DNA from 2 places in the Candidatus Villigracilis affinis genome. Region 1 is predicted to be linked to the other one. Evidence: a T-box and tRNA genes for the amino acid it is inferred to sense, from the RefSeq annotation. Region 1 holds a T-box; the other holds one or more tRNA genes.

Region 1 (4,850 bases):
TTCGGATTCAAGCACCACCATCAACTCTTCATCCTGTCCGCTGCGCAGGGAGACGCGTTCCACGCCTTCGTTTGATTCGAATTGCAAATCAGGCCAAAAGGTGTTGATGCCTATTTCGGGTAGATGGCATTCCTCGATGGGCAGGGTGGAATATCCCCGGGAATTGATAAAGCCGATCCTGCCTTCTGCTGTGAGATGAAACTGAACATGGTTGCGATAGTTCCACTCGAGCGGTGAGGCAACGATGGGCTTCACGGGCGGGTTTTCGATCTTGCCGATCCTTTGCAATTGATCACGCAGGATCTCGGTTTTTGCCGTCAATTGTTTTTCATACGGAAGGTTTTGATAATGACAGCCGCCACAGACCCCAAAGTGTTTGCATTTCGCGGCGATTCTTTCCGGGGAGGTTTTTAATATCTCAAGCAGTATTCCGCGCGCGAAACCTTTTTTCTCCTCCACCAATTCCACGCGGACTTGTTCGCCTGGCAGGCCGAACGGCACGAACACGGCACGGCCATCGGGGAGGCGCCCCATGGCTTCGCCGCCGTAGGTCAATTTTTCAAGCAGGATGTCGAACACAGGTTGGGTCATATTTGTTTTGGAAATAAAAAAAGAGGAAAAGCCCGGAATCCGTCTTTCCTCTTTTCTGGGTTTGTCTTTCCGTATGCGCGATAACTATTTTATGACGAAGGAAAGCGCAATCAGCAGAACAAAGAAAGCGCCCGAGAGCAAGCCAATGCGAGCCAGGTCCTTCTTGACTTGTGTGTAATCGGGGTTGAATTCAACTGCTGGTTGTGGGGCAGCCCCGACGCGGGTTGGTCTTTTGTTTTTTGTAGCCATTTTATATTTCTCCTAATTTTGTAATCGCGCAAAGACAACAATGCGCTGTTTGTTAACAAGGTATGGATAGCACGAGATCAGTGTCACGGTCGGTGTGCCGGTGGATGCCATCACTTCCACGGCGGTCGGCTCGACAAGAATTGTGCGGTCTACAACATAGGTGTATTGCCGTTGTTGTGTATAAACAATGACTTGATCGCCGGGCGCGAGTCGATCGAGATAACGGAATATTTCTCCGTAAACGTCATTGTGCGCCGAAAGCACGACGTTTCCATCCTGACCTGGGTTTGAGGAGCCGATATTTTGGCCGACTCCTTTTTTGAGTTGTTCCCAGCCATCACCCTGAACGATCGGTGCATCAATGCTGAGCGCGGGAATCTGGATGCGGACCGCCTGGTCTGGTGCGGCGGTGGGAACGGGCAGGTTCACGAGCGACTGCACCATGGGGCGCAGATGTTCGGGAATTTCGGCTTCGTTGGGCCGTGTATTTCCCTGCGCATCGGGTGGGGTGTGACCGGATGGTAACACAACAGCCATTACCAACGGTGTCGGTGTGACGGTCTCCGGGTTGAGCGCGGATGCCACTTCGGTGTTGAGTGTGCGCAGCATGCCGAGGCTGTTCATCAATACAGCGATCAGGCCGAGGACGGCGAGCACTTCCACGCCCAGCAGGACACGATCCATGAACTTGCGGCGCGGGTTTGCAGGAGCAGGTTCCGGGGTGGAGGATGCCGCTTCTGCTGTATCAACGATCGGCGCGGAGCGATCCGAGGTAAAGTCGGATGGTTCCGGCGTGACCGAGAGTACGCGTCCTGTGCGGCGGAAGTTTTCCAGTCTTTCCTTGCGCGCGCCGCGGCGTTTTTCAACCAGCAGTCGACGCAGTTCCTCGACGGATAAATCTTCGGGTGCTTTCTTGCGAGCCATGTCGCTGGGATTATACAGGGGATTGTCAATTTTTGGGACACCTTGTATAATGTCAGTCCTTCGGGCGGGTAGCTCAGTTGGTTAGAGCACTGCTTTGACATAGCAGAGGTCGTAGGTTCGAGCCCTATCTCGCCCACAAACAAAAAGTCCCATTTTGGGACTTTTTGTTTTGCTTGACAGCCTTTTGAATCAGCATATAATACGAACCAACGATTAAAAAAACGTGTTGACCGAGACGAGTACGTGATCATCGTTCTGACAGAGAGAAGAAGCCAGAGACTGAGAGCCTCTTCAAGAAACAATCACCGAAAACCACTCGCGAGCGTGACCTTGAAATCGAAAGAGAGTAAGGGAAACGGGTTGCTCCGTTAGAGGCTTAAGAGTGGTGTGTTGAATGAATGTCAACATACAATTCGGGTGGAACCGCGTGAGATCAAACTCTCGCCCCGTGATGGGCGAGAGTTTTTTGTTTTTTGGAGGTTGTTATGACTAAAGTTCGTATCCATACTCGTCAGCGGCTCGGAGGTTTGTAACTGCTTTTCTCCGAGGCGCGAAATTCCCTGGAAAGCAGAAACAAACCAAAGTTCGTATTGTGCGAGTATTAAGAAAGGAAGTAAAAATGGCATTACAAACAGAACGTTATGAAGATACGCAGTTATACAGAATCCGTCATTCTGCAGCGCATGTGATGGCGCAGGCGGTGATGGAGATGTTCCCTGATGGGAAACCAACCATTGGCCCTCCCGTTGAGAACGGTTTTTATTATGACTTTGACCTGCCGCGCAACCTCACGCCCGAAGATCTGGAACAGATCGAAAAGCGTATGAGACAAATCGTGCAGGGCAAGCATGAATTCAAGAAAACGGTCATCTCTGCTGAGGAGGCGAAAAAGATTTTTGCCGACCAGCCCTATAAGTTGGAATTGATCGAAGGCCTCGAAAAAGGTGGCACGGACGAATACGGCAACCCGCTGGATGGGCCGCCTGAGATATCGATCTATCAGCAGGATACGTTCACAGATCTGTGCCGTGGTCCGCATGTTCAAACCACGAAAGAGATCAAACAGGATGCCTTCAAGTTAATGTCCATTGCGGGCGCGTATTGGCGCGGTGATGAGAACAATAAGATGCTGCAACGCATCTACGGTACGGCTTGGGAGAGCAAGGATCAACTCAAAGAATATCTGCAGCAGCTCGAAGAAGCGAAGAAGCGCGATCATCGCAAGCTGGGCAAGGAATTGGAAATCTTCATCTTCGACGATGAAGTCGGTCCTGGCCTGCCGCTCTGGCTGCCCAACGGTGGCGTGATGATCGAGGAACTCGAAAAACTCGCCAAGGATATGGAAGACAAGGCTGGCTATTTGCGCGTTAAAACGCCAATTATTACAAAGGAAGATCTGTTCATCCGTTCGGGGCACCTGCCCTATTATGCCGAGAGCATGTATCCGCCGATGGAAATCGAAGGCGTAAAGTATTATGTCAAGCCAATGAACTGTCCGATGCACCATAAGATCTTCGGTTCGAAGGGACGTTCTTACCGCGACCTGCCCGTGCGCCTCGCTGAATACGGTACGTGCTATCGTTATGAAAAATCAGGTGAGTTGTTTGGTTTAATGCGCGTGCGCTCGATGCAAATGAACGATGCTCACATCTACTGCTCGGAGGAACAATTCGAACAGGAGTTCATGGGTGTGGTGGCGCTATATCGCAAGTATTTTGAACTGTTCGGGATCGAGAAGTACGTGATGCGCCTGTCCCTGCACAGCAAGGCGGGACTGGGCAAAAAATATGTGAACAACGAGCGCCTATGGCTCAAGACGGAAGAGATGGTGCGCCGGGCGATGAATAACGGCGGCGTGCCATACGTGGAACGCGAAGACGAAGCTGCATTCTATGGTCCAAAAATTGATGTGCAAGTTTGGTCAGCCATCGGGCGCGAATTTTCGCTGATGACCAATCAAGTGGACTTTGCCGTACCAGAGCGCTTCGACTTGAAGTTCACGAACAAGGAAGGCGTGGATGAAATTCCGCTGTGTATCCACCGCGCCCCGCTTTCAACACATGAACGCATGGTTGGCTTCCTGCTCGAGCATTACGCGGGTAACTTTCCGGTTTGGCTCTCGCCGGAACAAGTGCGCGTCATCTCAATTACAGATGCGCAGAATGAATATGCAGAAAAGATCGCGAAGGAATTGCGTGAAAACGGAATCCGCGCTCATTCAGATCTGAGCGCCTCACGCATGAACGCCAAGATCCGCCAGGCGCAGTTGATGAAGGTGCCGTATATGATCGTGGTCGGTGATAATGAAATGCAGGCTGGACAAGTTTCGCTCCGCGTGCGCGACGGAAGTCAGCAGAACAATATTTCATTGGCTGAGTTTACAGAGCGTGCGAAGGATAAGATTGCGAGAAGAGCAAGCGAGTTGTAAGTCAGACCGTGGACAACGGACGATAGACCGTAAAAGAACAGGCGGAGGATTTTCCTCCGCCTGTTTTATTTTTTCTCTCTACTGGATCCACCCGTAGATTGCTTCCACACTTAGCGGAGTTGGATGGATTCGGCAGTCGTTCACGTTGACCAGCATCAGTTCGGTGGGACGGTCGGGGAGGTCGGTGGAGCGCATAACGATAATCAGCCAGTTGCCATCTGGTGACCAGAACGGCGCAGTGACGATCCAATTTCCCATTTGAGCGAATAGCCTGCGGTTTGAACCATCGAGATTGGAAATGTAAATTGCATCCTGGAGATTCTCACGCGCATGATATGCGATGCGGTTTCCGTCGGGGGAGATGGCGAAATCTTCATAGGCGCGATGATTAGGGATGATGAAAAAATCTGTGACCGCGCCGCTGGCGATCTCCACTTTCCGCAGGGAAATGCCGCCTTCCACATTCACGCCATAGATCAGGCCGGTTCCATCGGAAGTCCAATCCACCAATTGCTCATCGCCATTTTCGTTGATGACACGCGTTCGACCGCTGCCATCCGGGTTGATGGTGTATAGGTTGAGGTCGCTTCCGCTGCTGAAAGCGATCTTCGTCCCATCCGGTGACCAGACCGGGACATTGTCATCGGTGGTTGTGTTG
Region 2 (4,850 bases), on a different contig from region 1:
TTTTGTCTCTGCATCCCTGATGCGCGGCACACAAACCAAGAGTTTTGACGCGATCTATAACGAGCTTGAATCTGTCGGCGCTGGCCTGGGCTTTGATTCGGGTGTGCACAATGCAAGTTTTGGCGGCCGCTCCCTTGTGGACGACCTGCCACTGGTCCTGAAATTACTTTCCGAGTCGCTGCTTACCCCCATCTTCCCAAAGCATGAAGTTGAAAAACTGCGTGCGCAGATCCTTACTGGTCTCGCCATTCGCGAGCAGGATACTTCGGACATGGCTGCCATGGCTTTCGATCGCATGCTCTTCGATGGTCACCCCTACAGCAGGCCAGCAGATGGATACGTGGAGACGATCGAACAAATCACCCAAAAAGATTTGGTGGAATTTCATCGCGCTCACTACGGACCGAGGGGCATGGTCATTGCAATCGTGGGTGCGATCGACCCGAAGAAAGCTGTTGCAGCGGTGGAACGTGTCCTTGGCGGGTGGCAGGTTCCAGGTCAGGTTTTGCCGCCGTCATTGCCTCCGCATAAGCCGATAAAGAAAACTGTGAGACATCATCATGTCCTTGCCAGCAAGTCACAATCTGATCTGGTGATTGGAATGATCGGGCCAAAACGTAACGATCCAGAGTTTTACGCTGCGTCATTGGGTAATTCTGTTCTAGGTCAATTTGGCATGATGGGACGTATTGGCGAATCGGTGCGTGAGAAGTCTGGGCTTGCGTATCACGCATCCTCAAGTTTGAGCGCGGGAATCGGTCCCGGCACTTGGGAGGTCAATGCTGGTGTGAGCCCGAAAAATCTAAAGAAGGCCATTGGTCTGATCGAACAAGAATTGCGTAAATTCGTAAAAAGCGGCGTGACAAAGGATGAACTTGCAGATAGTCAGGCGAATTACATTGGCCGTTTGCCGCTTTCAGTTGAGTCAAACGGCGGCGTTGCCAGTGCGCTTTTGAATATCGAGCGTTATAAACTTGGCATGGATTATTACCAGCGTTATGAAAGTGTGGTGCGTAGTGTGACGCGTGATAGTGTTTTGGAAACCGCGCGTAAGTACATTGACCCGAATCGGTTGGTCATATCAACGGCGGGACCGTAGATTTTGGCATGAAACTTGCGACTGGTGTGGATCTTATAGAAGTGACACGCATCCGTGAAGCGATAGACCGTCATGGTGAACGATTTGTCGCGCGGATTTTTACTGAGACGGAACAGCGCGAATGTGCTGGACGATTTTCCTCCCTTGCAGCGCGGTTTGCTGTGAAAGAAGCTGTAGCCAAGGCACTGGGCACTGGTATTGGTGACGTGAGTTGGCTGGATATCGAAGTTCGCGGTGATGAGAATCGCGCGCCGCATCTTTATTTGCATGGAGAAGGGGAGAGGCTGGCGAATAAGCTGGGGTTGTCAATCTGGTCTGTGAGCATCAGCCATACAGAGACACAGGCCATTGCTTTTGTTGTAGCTGTTGGTTGATTTTATAAATAAACATCCCGCGACCAGTATTCGCGGGATGTTGGCAAGGACGATTGGGATATGGGAATGGCGAAGGACTTGGAGTTGTCCACCATATCTCAATTATTTTTGGTCCTCAACGCCGATCCAAAGGTGGCCAGGCATGACAGGCTTGTAGGGACGGATGACCAGCTTACCAAGTTCCACCTGCCTTTGGCCGCTGTCCAGCATGCTGGGGTGAACAAGACACAGGTCTGGGATGCGGCCGAACTTCTTGTTATAAAAATCCATGGCCTTCTGAATTTTAATGCTCAATGTGGTACGCGGATCATTGTCAAACCATAACATTCCGGTGTGCATGATAAGCCTTCCTTTCTTTATGTTGTACAGGTGAATCAGTCAATGGCGGGTGAGAGGAACTTGAGCCAGTTTTGGCCCTCGCGCATGGCGAACTGCGAACCCGCCGCTAGTGTACTTAGTATTTCATTGGATGCATTTGCAACCAAATGAGTGTCCTGCAGGTTCTGAATATTACCGAACAGGCGTGTGCGGAAAAAGCCGAGCCATGTTTCGATGTTTTGTGCGCGGCTTGCGTTGAGCGTGACGATGGGCCAGATGCGACGGGATGTTCCACGCAACAGAAGCCAACGCAAACTTTGTTCGGTCTGCTGGTCAAGTTTTGTCAGGAATTCAAGATCGTCTAGCAGGAGTAAAAAAGTGCGATCATCGTCTTTATTCTTGTGTGCCCATTCAACCAGAGATTGAATGAGTTCTTGTGCGCCATTGTCTTGCGTGGTATAAATTCCTATGTTGCTTTCACGGTCTTGAAAATTGATCCATTCATTCGGATAGGATGTGACAATACAATATTGAACATCTGATGGAGAATGCAACAATTCCACGGCGCGGGCAATGGTTTGCAGGAGTGCTGTTTTTCCACAGGCTTGATCGCCGACAATAAGAATGGGGCCGGGAATGGGATCATAAAGATTGAGCAACACCGGCAGGCCATCTTCTGCAAGACCAAGGAAAAGCGCTTCGTCGGGCAGTGGAGTGATGTCGGCGAGGATAGTGCTTAATGTGGGCAGACCAGTTTCAGGTTTATGCGAAGCGTGATTCGCTTGCTCTTCTTTTGCAAGCTCGGTTAACGCATCGATCATCAAGGTAAAACGGTTTGTATTATCCATATTAGAACGCCTGTTCTAATAATACAACCTTTGGGTTTGGATGTCAAGATGCAAAAGATGCCAACTATTGGGTCAATAATGAAAGTGCAATAATCTTGACGCTGAGCGTTGTTTTGGTATAATCCGCCTGCTTAATCACTCGCCGACGTAGCTCAATCGGTAGAGCACCCGCCTTGTAAGCGGGCGGTTACGAGTTCAAGTCTCGTCGTCGGCTCAATGATTGCTAATTGAAAAAGCGTTGGTGATCAGTAACAATTTATCCTGGGCAGTTACCCAAGTGGCCAAAGGGGACTGACTGTAAATCAGTTGTCAGAAGACTTCGGAGGTTCGAATCCTTCACTGCCCACCTGACCAGCAATTTTGCTGGCACTCTCCGCGTAAGCGGGGAAAACAGCACGTCAAGCCCTCATAGCTCAGTTGGCAGAGCACACCCTTGGTAAGGGTGAGGTCACGAGTTCAAATCTCGTTGAGGGCTCAGTTGCTGAAAAGCATTCATGTAAATATAAAAAGGAGACTGAGAGATGGCGAAGGAAAAATTTGATCGCAGCAAACCGCATCTGAATGTAGGGACCATGGGACACATTGACCATGGCAAGACGACATTGACAGCGGCAATTACGAAGGTGGCAGGCCTCTCAGGGCAGGCAGATTTCAGAGCCTATGACCAGATCGACAATGCACCTGAAGAAAAAGCACGCGGTATCACGATCAACATTGCGCACGTGGAATACCAGACGGACAAGCGTCACTATGCCCACGTAGACATGCCCGGTCACCGCGACTATATCAAGAACATGATCACTGGTGCGGCCCAGGTGGATGGCGCCATTCTCGTAGTGGCAGCCCCGGATGGTCCGATGCCGCAGACACACGAACATGTGCTGTTGGCTCGCCAGGTGGAAGTGCCGTCGATCGTTGTCTTCCTGAACAAGGTGGACATGATGGACGATCCCGAATTGCTGGAGCTCGTAGAACTGGAATTGCGCGAACTGCTGAGCAAGCAGGGCTTCCCCGGCGAAACCACCCCGATCGTGCGTGGATCTGCCAAGCAGGCCTTGGAAAGCGCCTCGACCGACCCGAACGCTCCGGAATATGCTCCGATCAAAGAGTTGCTGCGTGTCATCGACGAATACATCCCCGAACCGAAGCGTGACACCGACAAGCCGTTCATGATGTCTGTGGAAGACGTGTTCTCGATCAAAGGCCGCGGCACCGTGGTAACTGGTCGTATCGATCGCGGGATCATCAAGATCGGTGAGCCGATCGAGATCATCGGCTTGCGCGACACCAAGAGCACCGTCTGTACGGGTGTGGAAATGTTCCACAAGCAGTTGGACGAAGGCATGGCAGGAGACAACGTAGGTCTGCTCCTGCGCGGTATCGAACGTGAAGATGTGGAGCGTGGCCAGGTATTGGCCAAGCCGAAGTCGATCACCCCGCACAAGAAGTTCCTCGCGGAAGTGTACGTGTTGAAGAAGGAAGAAGGCGGTCGTCACAAGGCATTCTTCAGCGGTTATCGTCCGCAGTTCTACATCCGCACGATGGATGTGACGGGAGACATCACCCTTCCTGAAGGCGTGGAAATGGTCATGCCGGGTGACAATGTGAACCTGACCGTTGAGTTGATTGTGCCCGTGGCTCTTGAGCAGGGCTCCAAGTTCGCCATTCGTGAAGGCGGTCTCACCGTCGGCGCGGGTGTCGTTACCAAGATCCTCGAGTAATATAGAAAGTAAGGTAGCAAGATGGCTTCGAAGAAGAAAGATATCCGCCCCGTGATTACACTTCAGTGTAATGACTGCAAAGAGCGGAATTACACCACCGAAAAGAATCGCCGTAACGATCCGAATCGGTTGGAGTTCAACAAGTACTGCTCGCGCTGCAGGAAGCACACTCAGCATCGCGAAACCAAGTAAGAGTAAGGGTGGGGTGTAAAATCCCCACCCATATTTAGGCCAGTGGCTCAATTGGCAGAGCACTCGTCTCCAAAACGAGCGGTTGTGGGTTCGATTCCTACCTGGCCTGCCTGTGGCAAAACGCCGCGCTTCGTGCGGCGTTTTAGCCGTAAAACCATAGAAGGAGTATTACCTTGGCTGAGAAAGAGAAGAAAGTCAAGAAAAGCGAAAACGCCATTCAGCGTTATTTCCGCGAAACATCCGGCGAGCTTCGTAAAGTAAACTGGCCTACCTGGCCGGAAGCGCGACATCTTACCTT

Evidence for each region. A T-box is a leader RNA that pairs with one kind of tRNA and senses whether it is charged. The one in region 1 lies ahead of thrS (threonine--tRNA ligase), so its partner is inferred to be a tRNA-Thr.
Region 2: it encodes a tRNA-Thr, which carries the amino acid that the T-box ahead of thrS (threonine--tRNA ligase) is inferred to sense. The anticodon was not compared.

What each region holds. Positions count from the first base shown of each region.
Region 1 covers NZ_JADJKT010000009.1:61,852-66,701, reverse strand. The annotation lists gene IPI86_RS06600 (class I SAM-dependent RNA methyltransferase) at 1-591, opposite strand, end outside; gene IPI86_RS06595 (hypothetical protein) at 676-840, opposite strand; gene IPI86_RS06590 (class D sortase) at 853-1,764, opposite strand; tRNA gene IPI86_RS06585 (tRNA-Val) at 1,827-1,900, shown strand; T-box leader at 1,982-2,216, shown strand; gene thrS (threonine--tRNA ligase) at 2,384-4,192, shown strand; gene IPI86_RS06575 (hypothetical protein) at 4,271-4,850, opposite strand, start outside.
Region 2 covers NZ_JADJKT010000025.1:66,255-71,104, reverse strand. The annotation lists gene IPI86_RS11630 (pitrilysin family protein) at 1-1,099, shown strand, start outside; gene acpS (holo-ACP synthase) at 1,108-1,473, shown strand; gene IPI86_RS11620 (hypothetical protein) at 1,576-1,812, opposite strand; gene IPI86_RS11615 (hypothetical protein) at 1,848-2,639, opposite strand; tRNA gene IPI86_RS11610 (tRNA-Thr) at 2,781-2,853, shown strand; tRNA gene IPI86_RS11605 (tRNA-Tyr) at 2,903-2,985, shown strand; tRNA gene IPI86_RS11600 (tRNA-Thr) at 3,042-3,114, shown strand; gene tuf (elongation factor Tu) at 3,161-4,360, shown strand; gene rpmG (50S ribosomal protein L33) at 4,382-4,552, shown strand; tRNA gene IPI86_RS11585 (tRNA-Trp) at 4,589-4,661, shown strand; gene secE (preprotein translocase subunit SecE) at 4,726-4,850, shown strand, end outside.